DNA from 4 places in the Zhihengliuella alba genome. Region 4 is predicted to be linked to each of the others. Evidence: riboswitches for the same ligand, from Rfam matches in the RefSeq annotation. Region 4 holds a riboswitch; each other region holds the start of a gene.
What was found. A riboswitch is a leader RNA that binds a small molecule or an ion and turns the genes downstream of it on or off. The one in region 4 is predicted to bind thiamine pyrophosphate.

Region 1: it holds a riboswitch for thiamine pyrophosphate, as region 4 does, so the genes downstream of both, ABD784_RS03955 (3-oxoacyl-ACP reductase) here and thiM (hydroxyethylthiazole kinase) in region 4, are expected to answer to the same signal.
Region 2: it holds a riboswitch for thiamine pyrophosphate, as region 4 does, so the genes downstream of both, thiO (glycine oxidase ThiO) here and thiM (hydroxyethylthiazole kinase) in region 4, are expected to answer to the same signal.
Region 3: it holds a riboswitch for thiamine pyrophosphate, as region 4 does, so the genes downstream of both, ABD784_RS08500 (ECF transporter S component) here and thiM (hydroxyethylthiazole kinase) in region 4, are expected to answer to the same signal.

Annotation. Positions count from the first base shown of each region.
Region 1 is NZ_BAABCJ010000001.1:890,038-892,210, forward strand. It holds gene ABD784_RS03950 (LLM class flavin-dependent oxidoreductase) at 1-332, opposite strand, end outside; gene ABD784_RS03955 (3-oxoacyl-ACP reductase) at 332-1,168, opposite strand; TPP riboswitch at 1,251-1,345, opposite strand; gene ABD784_RS03960 (ABC-F family ATP-binding cassette domain-containing protein) at 1,412-2,173, opposite strand, start outside.
Region 2 is NZ_BAABCJ010000006.1:129,780-131,952, reverse strand. It holds gene ABD784_RS12160 (sensor histidine kinase) at 1-24, opposite strand, end outside; gene ABD784_RS12155 (CPBP family intramembrane glutamic endopeptidase) at 155-1,171, shown strand; TPP riboswitch at 1,174-1,278, shown strand; gene thiO (glycine oxidase ThiO) at 1,271-2,173, shown strand, end outside.
Region 3 is NZ_BAABCJ010000002.1:611,723-613,895, forward strand. It holds gene ABD784_RS08495 (ATP-binding cassette domain-containing protein) at 1-207, opposite strand, end outside; gene ABD784_RS08500 (ECF transporter S component) at 217-852, opposite strand; TPP riboswitch at 895-1,031, opposite strand; gene ABD784_RS08505 (DUF4235 domain-containing protein) at 1,109-1,378, shown strand; gene mnhG (monovalent cation/H(+) antiporter subunit G) at 1,428-1,910, opposite strand; gene ABD784_RS08515 (monovalent cation/H+ antiporter complex subunit F) at 1,910-2,173, opposite strand, start outside.
Region 4 is NZ_BAABCJ010000005.1:69,506-71,678, reverse strand. It holds partial or broken gene thiM (hydroxyethylthiazole kinase) at 105-968, opposite strand; TPP riboswitch at 970-1,063, opposite strand; gene ABD784_RS09900 (SDR family oxidoreductase) at 1,416-2,102, shown strand; gene ABD784_RS09895 (aldehyde dehydrogenase family protein) at 2,112-2,173, shown strand, end outside.

The DNA of each region.
Region 1 (2,173 bases), on a different contig from region 4:
GCGTGGAACGGCGTCCAGAACGTGCTGGAGACCGTGGTGACCAGGCCGATCCGCTCGGTCGCCCGCGCGAGGGCGGCGAGGGTGGTGATGGGCTCCAGGAACCAGCGCGGGCCGCGGTCGATGCCGTCCAGGCCCACGGACTGGCCGTCGGCGAGGAAGATCGCGTCGAGGCCGCCGCGCTCGGCCGTGCGGGCCAGTTCCTCCCAGTAGGCGATGTCGCCCAGCCGGTCCACGCTCGAGTCGGGCGCTCGCCAGGCGGCGGCGTGGTGCCCGCAGCCGAAGGCGAAGAGGTTCAGGTGGATGCTCGGGCGGACGGCGGCGTCGTCCCCCATCAGTTGTTCACCAGTCCGCCGTCAACCACCAGGTTCTGCCCGGTGGCGGCCCGGGACCACGGCGACGCGAAGAAGAGGACGGTGTCGGCGAACTCCTCCGGCGTGGTGACGGAGCCCAGCGGGGTCCCCGCCGCGATCGCGTCGAACACCGCCTCCGGGGTCGCGGCGCTGGCGTCCGTGGTGCGCAGCAGGCCGCCGCTGACCATGTTGACCCGGACCCCGCGCGGGCCCAGATCGGCGGCGAAGGTGCGCGTCAGCGACAGCAGGGCGGCCTTCGCGGCCGTGTAGTCGTGATACGGGACCACGGGGTTCTGGAAGAGGTTGGTCCCGATGTTGACCACACGGCCGGAGCCGAGGGCGTCGAAGTCGGACAGAGCGGCCTGCACCACGTTCACGGCGCCCTGGACGGCGCCGGAGAACTGGTCGGCGAAGGCGTCGAAGCCGATCTCGTGCGCGCGGGCGCGTGCGTCGCCGTTGAAGGAGAAGTCGACCAGGGCGTTGTTGACCACCGTGGCGACGGGAGCGCCGAAGGCCTCGCGGCCGCGTGCGACGAGCGCGTCGACCTGGGCGCGGTCCCGCACGTCGGCCCGGACGACCACCGCCCGGCCGGGGTGCGCGGCCGCGATCTCCTCGGCCGCGTCCCGGCTGGAGTGGTAGCCCACGACGACGCGGGCACCGTGGCGGAGGAACGCCTCGGTGATGCTCCGGCCGAGCCCGCGGGCCCCGCCGGTGACGACGACGGTCTGCTCCGCGATCGGCGGCGCGGCCGTGGTGGCCGGGGTGCCTGTGGTGGAGGCGTCCCCGCGGTCTGCGGTGCCGGCTTCGGTGGTCGTCATGTGCGTGCCCTTCTGCTGGTGGCGAGGGCGCGTGCGGACGCTCGGCGGCGCCGCCCTGGCGTCGCGCGCCGGGCGACCCGCGGAGGATCGCTGCAGACATCCCTACGCCAGTGCTAACTGGATCAGGTTCGACGGGTTCTCTCTCAGCCACCGCTGGTGGCGCCCCGAGTCATTGCATGAGGACCGTACCACGGCCGCTGGTCCGCCGAGGCGCGGATCACGACGGCGACGCCTGCGTGACGCTCAGGCCTCCGTGACCGTGCCGGCCTCGACGCGCCAGTGCCGGTCCGTCCGCACGGTCGCGAGCATGCGGCGGTCATGGGTGACCAGCAGCAGGGTCCCGTCGTAGCTCTCGAGCGCCTGCTCGAGCTGCTCGATCGCCGGCAGGTCCAGGTGATTGGTGGGCTCGTCGAGCACCAGCAGGTTGACGCCCTGCGCCTGCAGCACGGCCAGGCCGGCCCGGGTCCGCTCCCCCGGCGACAGCTCCCCGGCGGGACGGTTCACGTGCTCGGCCTTGAGCCCGAACTTCGCCAGCAGCGTGCGGACCTCGCCGGACGCCATCTCCGGCAGCACGCGCTCGAACGCGGCGGCCAGCGGCTCGGGCCCGGCCAGCAGCGAGCGCGCCTGGTCGATCTCGCCGATCTGCACGCTCGGGCCGAGGCTCGCGGTCCCCTCGTCGGGACGGCGGCGGCCCAGCAGCGTGCGCAGCAGCGTGGACTTGCCGGCACCGTTGGGACCGGTGATGCCGATCCGCTCCCCCGCGTTGACCTGCAGCGACACCGGGCCGAGGGTGAACTCGCCCTGCCGGACCACGGCACCGCTGAGCGTGGAGACGACCGAGCTCGAGCGCGGCGCCGCACCGATCGTGAAGGCCAGCTGCCACTCCTTCCGCGGCTCCTCGACCTCCTCCAGCCGGGCGATCCGGCTCTCCATCTGCCGTACCTTCTGCGCCTGCTTCTCGCTGGACTCGGTGGACGCCTTCCGCTTGATCTTGTCGTTGTCCGG
Region 2 (2,173 bases), on a different contig from region 4:
CGAACCGCTGGTCCTCATTCCCATGCCCCCAGCGTAGGGACCGCATCCGCCTCCCGGTGTCGTCCAAGAGGATGAACCTGCCTCATCCCTCCGGCAGGCAAGAGGGGACGCGCGGCCGATACCGCCGCGGCCGCCACCGGCCCAGGCTGGTTCCATGACGGCTCGCCTGAGCGCCGCAGAGCGCATGAACACCCCGCTGCCCTTCCATCGGCTGGCCCGCCGGTACCGGTCCTACCGTTGGTGGCGGCCCCTCCTGGCCCTCGTCACGACGCTCGGCGTCTGGTGCGCGATCGTGCTGGTCCTCGGCGTCGCGGCTGTCCTCGTCTCGCTGGCCGCCCCGGGGCTCGGGGTCTCGCTGGACGAGGCGCTGACGGCGGCCGGGCCGGGCGACCTGCACGATCCGGCCACCGCCCTGGTCATGCTGCTGATGCTCGCGGCGGGACTGCCGGCGGTCCTGCTGGGCGTGCGCGTCGGCGGGTGGAGGCCGGCTGGCTCCGTCTCGTCGGTCGTCGGGCGCCTCCGCTGGGGGCTGCTCGCCCGGTGCGCGGCCGTCGCCGTCGTCCTCCACGCCGTGGTCAACACGGTGGGACTGCTGGTGGCTCCGCCCGGCGAGGCGCCCGAGGGACTGCCCGGCGGCGTGCTCGACGGCGGGCCCCTGCTCACCGGGCAGGGCCTGTGGCTGCTGCTCATCGCCGTCCTCGTGGTGCCGTTCCAGGCGGCGGCCGAGGAGTACGCGTTCAGGGGCCTGCTGATGCAGGCCATCGGCTCCTGGCTGCGGCACCCGGCCTGGGCGATCCTGCTGCCGGCGCCGTTGTTCGTGCTGGGCCACGCCTACGACTGGGCCGGGCAGACGGACATCCTGGTCTTCGCCCTCGCCGCCGGCTGGCTGACCTGGCGCACCGGCGGGCTCGAGGCGGCCATCGGCCTGCACGTCGTCGGTAACTGCACGGTCTTCGCGCTCGGGGCGTTCGGGCTCGCGGATCTGAACGCCACGGAGATCGAGCCGCTCGCCGTGGTCGTCTCCGTGGGGCTGACCCTCGCCTACACGGCGATCGTGGCGCGTAAGCGCCGCTGGTGGTCCCGCGACGCCGGCGAGCACGACGGCGGCGGCGCGCACGACGGCGGACGCAACACGGGCGCCCCGATTTTGCCGGTGTGCCGTACGCCATAGACTGGAGACTCCACGGGAGCCCGGCCACGGGCTGAGAGGGCGTTCGGCGCCGACCGTAAGAACCTGATCCGGTTGAGACCGGCGTAGGGAGGACTCCTCATGAACCTGTACGCGCCATCGCCCGGCGCCGCCGCGCGCGCCCTCGTGCTCGGCGGGGGCGTCGTCGGCCTGTCGACCGCGTGGGAGCTCGCGCGGCGCGGCCACCCCGTCACGCTCGCCGATCCGGATCCCGGCGGCGGGGCGAGCTTCGCCGCCGCGGGCATGCTGGCTCCGGTGAGCGAGTTCCACTACCAGGAGCAGGACCTGCTCCAGCTGACGCTGGTGTCCGCCGCCGCCTATCCGGGATTCGTCCGCGACCTCGCGGCGGCCGGCGGCACCGATCCCGCCTACCGGCGGACCCCCACGATGGTGGTCGGCCTCGACTCCGCCGACCGCGCCGCGCTCGCCGACCTCGCCGCCGCCCAGCGCGCCAACGGCCTCGAGGTGGAGCACCTCGGCACCCGCGAGGCCCGACGGCGGGAGCCGCTCCTCAGCCCCGGCCTCACCAGCGCCCAGGTGGCCCCGGGCGACCACCAGATCGACCCGCGCGCCATGGTGGCCTCGCTGCGGGCGGCGCTGGCCGCCCTGCCGCACGTGCGCACGGTGGCGGCGACCGCCGTGGAACTCCTGCACACCGACCCGGCGGACCCCGAGCGGGTCACGGGCGCGGAGCTGAGGTGCGCCGAACTGCGCTCCGCCGAGCGAGTCGAGGCGGACGAGACGGTGCTGGCCGCCGGTCTCGGGGCTTCGGCCGTGGCGGGCCTGCCCGCCGGGCTGGACCTGCGGCTGAGGCCGGTCCACGGCGACATCCTGCGACTGCGCGTCCCGGAGCGCCTGCGCCCGCTGGTGCAGCACACGGTCCGCGGGCTCGTCCACGGACGGCCGGTCTACCTGGTCCCGCGGGAGGACGGGACGGTGGTCATCGGCGCCACCCAGCGCGAGGACTCGGCGCCCGGACCGAGC
Region 3 (2,173 bases), on a different contig from region 4:
GTCGACGCCGGCGAGCGCGGGCCGCTCCCGGCCCGCATGCCGCCAGCCCCAGTCGGACGCGACGACCTCGGCGCCCGCGGTCCCGTCCCGGTGCGGCGCGCCACCGAACTGTGGAGCATCCCCGCACTGGCTCGCGATCCTTCCGTCCGCGTCCTCGCGTCCGTCCTCTGTACTGAGCCTCTGCGGGCTCGTCACTTCTGGACTCATCGCCATGCCCTAGCCGGCGACCGGTTCCTGCGCCGCCCTCCGCGAGGCCAGCGAGGAGAGCGCCCCCGTCCGGGCGATCGCGCGGGTGGCGATCCAGGAGAGGAGCCCGGCGATCAGGAGGCCGGAGAGCACGGCGAAGCCCATGTGGGCGAACTTCATCGGCAGCGTGTACATCGGGTACCAGTTGGAGATGAAGAGGTCGTTGACCGTGCCGAAGACGGCCATGCCCGCTCCGGCCACCATCGCCGCGGGCAGCCCCCAGCGGCGGTAGCGCAGGGAGGCGAACACGGCCTCGGCCCCGAGTCCCTGCAGCAGCCCGGACATCAGGACGGTCAAGCCCCACTGGGAGCCCATGAAGGCGGAGATGACGGCGGCGAGCAGCTCGCAGTACAGGGCCGCGCCGGGCTTGCGGATGATCAGCGCGCCGAGCACGCCGGGGAACAGCCACATGCCCATGACGATGCCGGACGACGGCGGGAACGCCGCCCACAGGAAGTCGAGCCCTGCGTAGGACATGTTCCAGGCCCAGAAGATCACGCCGGAGACGACGGCGATGACGGACGCCACCACGATGTCGACGACGCGCCACGCGGCCTTGGGCGCCTTGGCGGCGGGCCCGGCCGTGGAATTGATCGGTGTTGCCATGTTCTTCCTCCTTGAGGTCAAGGAGGGGAGGGTGCCGCTGGGCACCCCAAGAGCTCGACTCCCTTCGCCGGTACTAGCCGGAGCAGGTTCGAGGGTCTGCGTCTGTGCGCACTCTCAGCGTTCTGCCGTCGGCCGGTCTCCCGGCGCTGACGACGGCGAACGCTCCCCTGTCGTATCTGGTGAGGCTAAGTTTAGCGCCGCGTTATGCTGAGTTGGTAATCGCAGGTCGCCAGCAAGAGATACGGGAGTCGCCCGCATGAAACTGATCCTGAAAGCGCTCGGCGCGTTGGTGTCCGTCGCAGCCGGCATCGCCGGTTCCAAGCTCCTCGACGGGCTCTGGCGCAAGGCCACGGGGCAGCCCGCACCTCGCCCCGGCGACAAGGAGGCCGTGGCCGAGGCCTCGTTGCGCCAGGCGCTCGGCTTCGCCATCGCGTCGTCGGTGGTCACTGCGGTGATCCAGGTCCTCACCAAGCGCGGGACCGACGGTGCCATCGCGTACCTGCGCCGCACCGCGGACGAGGTCTGAGACCTTCCTCCCGGCGGGGCCCACGAGCCCCCGGCGCCTCCCGGTGCCGTTAGCGCGGTCGACTGTCGTCGGCCGCGCTTTCGCGTTCCGGGCCGGACTCCCGGTCGTCCGGCGCGGCCTGGTCGTGCAGCGCGCCCCCGTGGTGATGCGCGGCCCGGTCGCGTTCCCGCCCGGCGGCGTGCTCGACGACGTCGCCGAGGTCGTCGTTGACGAGCATCGAGCGGCGGAGGTGCTTGGTGCGATACCCCGCCCGGCCGACCATGTGGGCGCTGACCGGCGCGGTGACCAGCTGCAGCAGCCACGCCAGGACCAGCACCGGCACGGCGCTCCACGATCCGATCTGGAGGGCGACGGCGGCCAGCATCAGGAGCAGCCCGAGGACCTGCGGCTTCGTCGCCGCATGCATGCGGGACATGAGGTCGGGGAAGCGCAGCATGCCGACGGCCGCGGCGAGCGACATGAGGGCTCCGACGACGAGGAAGACCGCCGTCGTCGCGTCGCGGAGGGTGACCCAGAGGCTGGCGTCGGGCATCAGGTGTTCCTCCGGTCCGTCACGTAGCGCGAGATGGTCACCGTGCCGATGAAGCCGACCACGCAGGCGACCACCACGAAAGCCATGTGGTTGAGGTGCCCGTTCACGGCCATGTCCACGCAGAGCGCGGCCATGATGATCGCCAGCAGCACGTCCATGGCGATCGCGCGGTCCAGGATGGACGGTCCGCGCATCAGCCGGATGATGACGAGCACGGCGGCCAGGCTCAGCAGGATCCCCGCGGTCCACGCGGCAGCGGTCAG
Region 4 (2,173 bases):
GGCCCGGCGGCGGCAGCTCCGGGGGAGGACGCTGCCGGGGCTTCGTGGGTGCGGCGCTCCGGATCGCCGGCGGAGGGCGCCTCCGCCGGCGCCTCCGTGATGCGTGCATCGGCCAGGTCCTCCGGCCGGAGGGCGGCCAGCGCGTCCAGGAACGCCACCTGGAAGCTGCCGGTGCCCGCGGCGCCGACGGCGGCCCGCTCGGCGGCCGCCGAGTAGAACGCGTGCGCGGCCACGGTGGCCGCGAGCACGGAGGAGCCCGCAGCGTCGGGCCGGACCGCCGCCGTCGTGCTGCCGACGAGACCGGCGACCAGCGCGCCGAGGGCGCATCCGCCGCCGGTGACCCGGGTGAGCAGCTCGCTGCCGCCGGCGACGCGGACCACGGTGGCCCCGTCGGTGACGACGTCCTCCGGGCCGGACACCGCCACCACCGCGCCGGTGCTGCGGGCCAGGGCGACGGCCGCGCCGGTGGCGGAGTCGACGTCGTCCGTCGCGTCCACGCCGCGACCGCCGGTGCCCGTGCCCGCCAGGGCCAGGACCTCGGAGGCATTCCCGCGGATCACGGAGGGGGAGAACTGGAGGAGCTCGCGGGCGAACTCCGTGCGCAGTTCCAGCGGACCGGCCGCCACCGGGTCCAGCACCCACGGGGTGCCGGCGCCGTGGGCGGCGCGCACGGCCTCGAGCATGCCGTCGCGCTGGCGGTCCATCGGCGTGCCCAGGTTGATCAGCACGCCGGAGGCCAGGGCGGCGAACGGACCGGCCTCGCCGGGGACGTCCACCATGGCCGGTGCGGCGCCCGCGGCGAGCAGCACGTTGGCGGTGAAGTTGGTGACCACCGAGTTGGTGGCGCACTGGACCAGCGGGCTCGCCGCGCGGAACGCCGCGAGGTGCTCCGTGGACCGGTGTGCCCAGTCGCGGGCGGCGCCGGCGGGCGCAGTGGTGGTGGATTCAGACGTATTTTGTGGCGCCATGGACTCCATGAAGCGACATCCCTCCGCTAGTACTAGCTAGATCAGGTGCATGCGGGTGTGATCTCAGTCCTCTGGGGACACCCCGTGCCGTGGGAGCCAGCCTACGCCGCGGCGTGTGCGCCGTCATATCCGGAGCCGTCACATCCGGCGGGGGCGTCTGGGCGGTGTCCCACCGGCCGAGCTGCGAGGTCGCGTTCCAGCACGTTCGACGCCGCGAGGTCGCGTTCCGGCACGTTCGGTCCCGCGAGGTCGCGTTCCGGCACGTTCGATCCCGCGAGGTCGCGTTCTGGCACCTCACCCGGCCGATATGGGTGCTGAAGTGCGATCTCGCGGAGCCCGGGGTGCTGATGCGCGATCTCGCGGACCCCCGGGTGCTGCACCGGCACCTCGCGGCCCCGGCAGCGAGTAGCTTGGAGGAAGCCACGTCCCGCCACCGAAGGAGCGCCCATGAGCACCGCAGACCGTCCCGTCGCCCTCGTCACCGGAGCCACCCGCGGGATCGGCCGCGCCGTCGCCCTCGAGCTCGGGCCCACGCACCACGTCCTGGTCGGCGGCCGCGACGCCGATGCCATCGACGCGCTGGTGCGCGAGCTCCCGTCGGCCGAGCCGTGGGTCGCCGACCTCGAGCACCCGCCCTACGCCGCGCTGCCGGCCCGCCTGGACGTCCTGGTCCACTCTGCCGGGGTGGAGGACGGGAACACGGTGGAGACGACGTCGTACGAGACCTGGGAGCGGGTCTTCCGCCTGAACGTCTTCGCCGTGGCGGAGCTGACCCGGCAGGCGCTGCCGGCCCTGCGCGCCGCCGGCGGCCTGGTGGTCGCGGTGAACAGCGGCTCCGGGTTCAACGCGTCGCCGAAATCCAGCACCTACGCGGCGTCCAAGTTCGCGCTGCGGGCCTTCACCGATGCGCTGCGGGAGGAGGAGCGCGGCCACGGCGTGCGCGTGTCCAGCGTGCACCCGGGACGCGTGGACACCGACATGCAGCACGGCCTGGTCGAGAAGCTGGGCGAGGAGTACGACGCCGCCTACTACCTCGCGCCCGAGGACGTCGCGGCGGCCGTGCGCGCCGCCGTCGAGATGCCCGCGCGGGGAACCCTCGAGACGGTCTCCGTGCGGCCCACCCGCCGCCGGTAGTCTGACGCCATGGGTCTCTTCTCACGCCGCCGCCCCGCCCAGCCCGCGGAGGACGCGTACGACGCCGACGC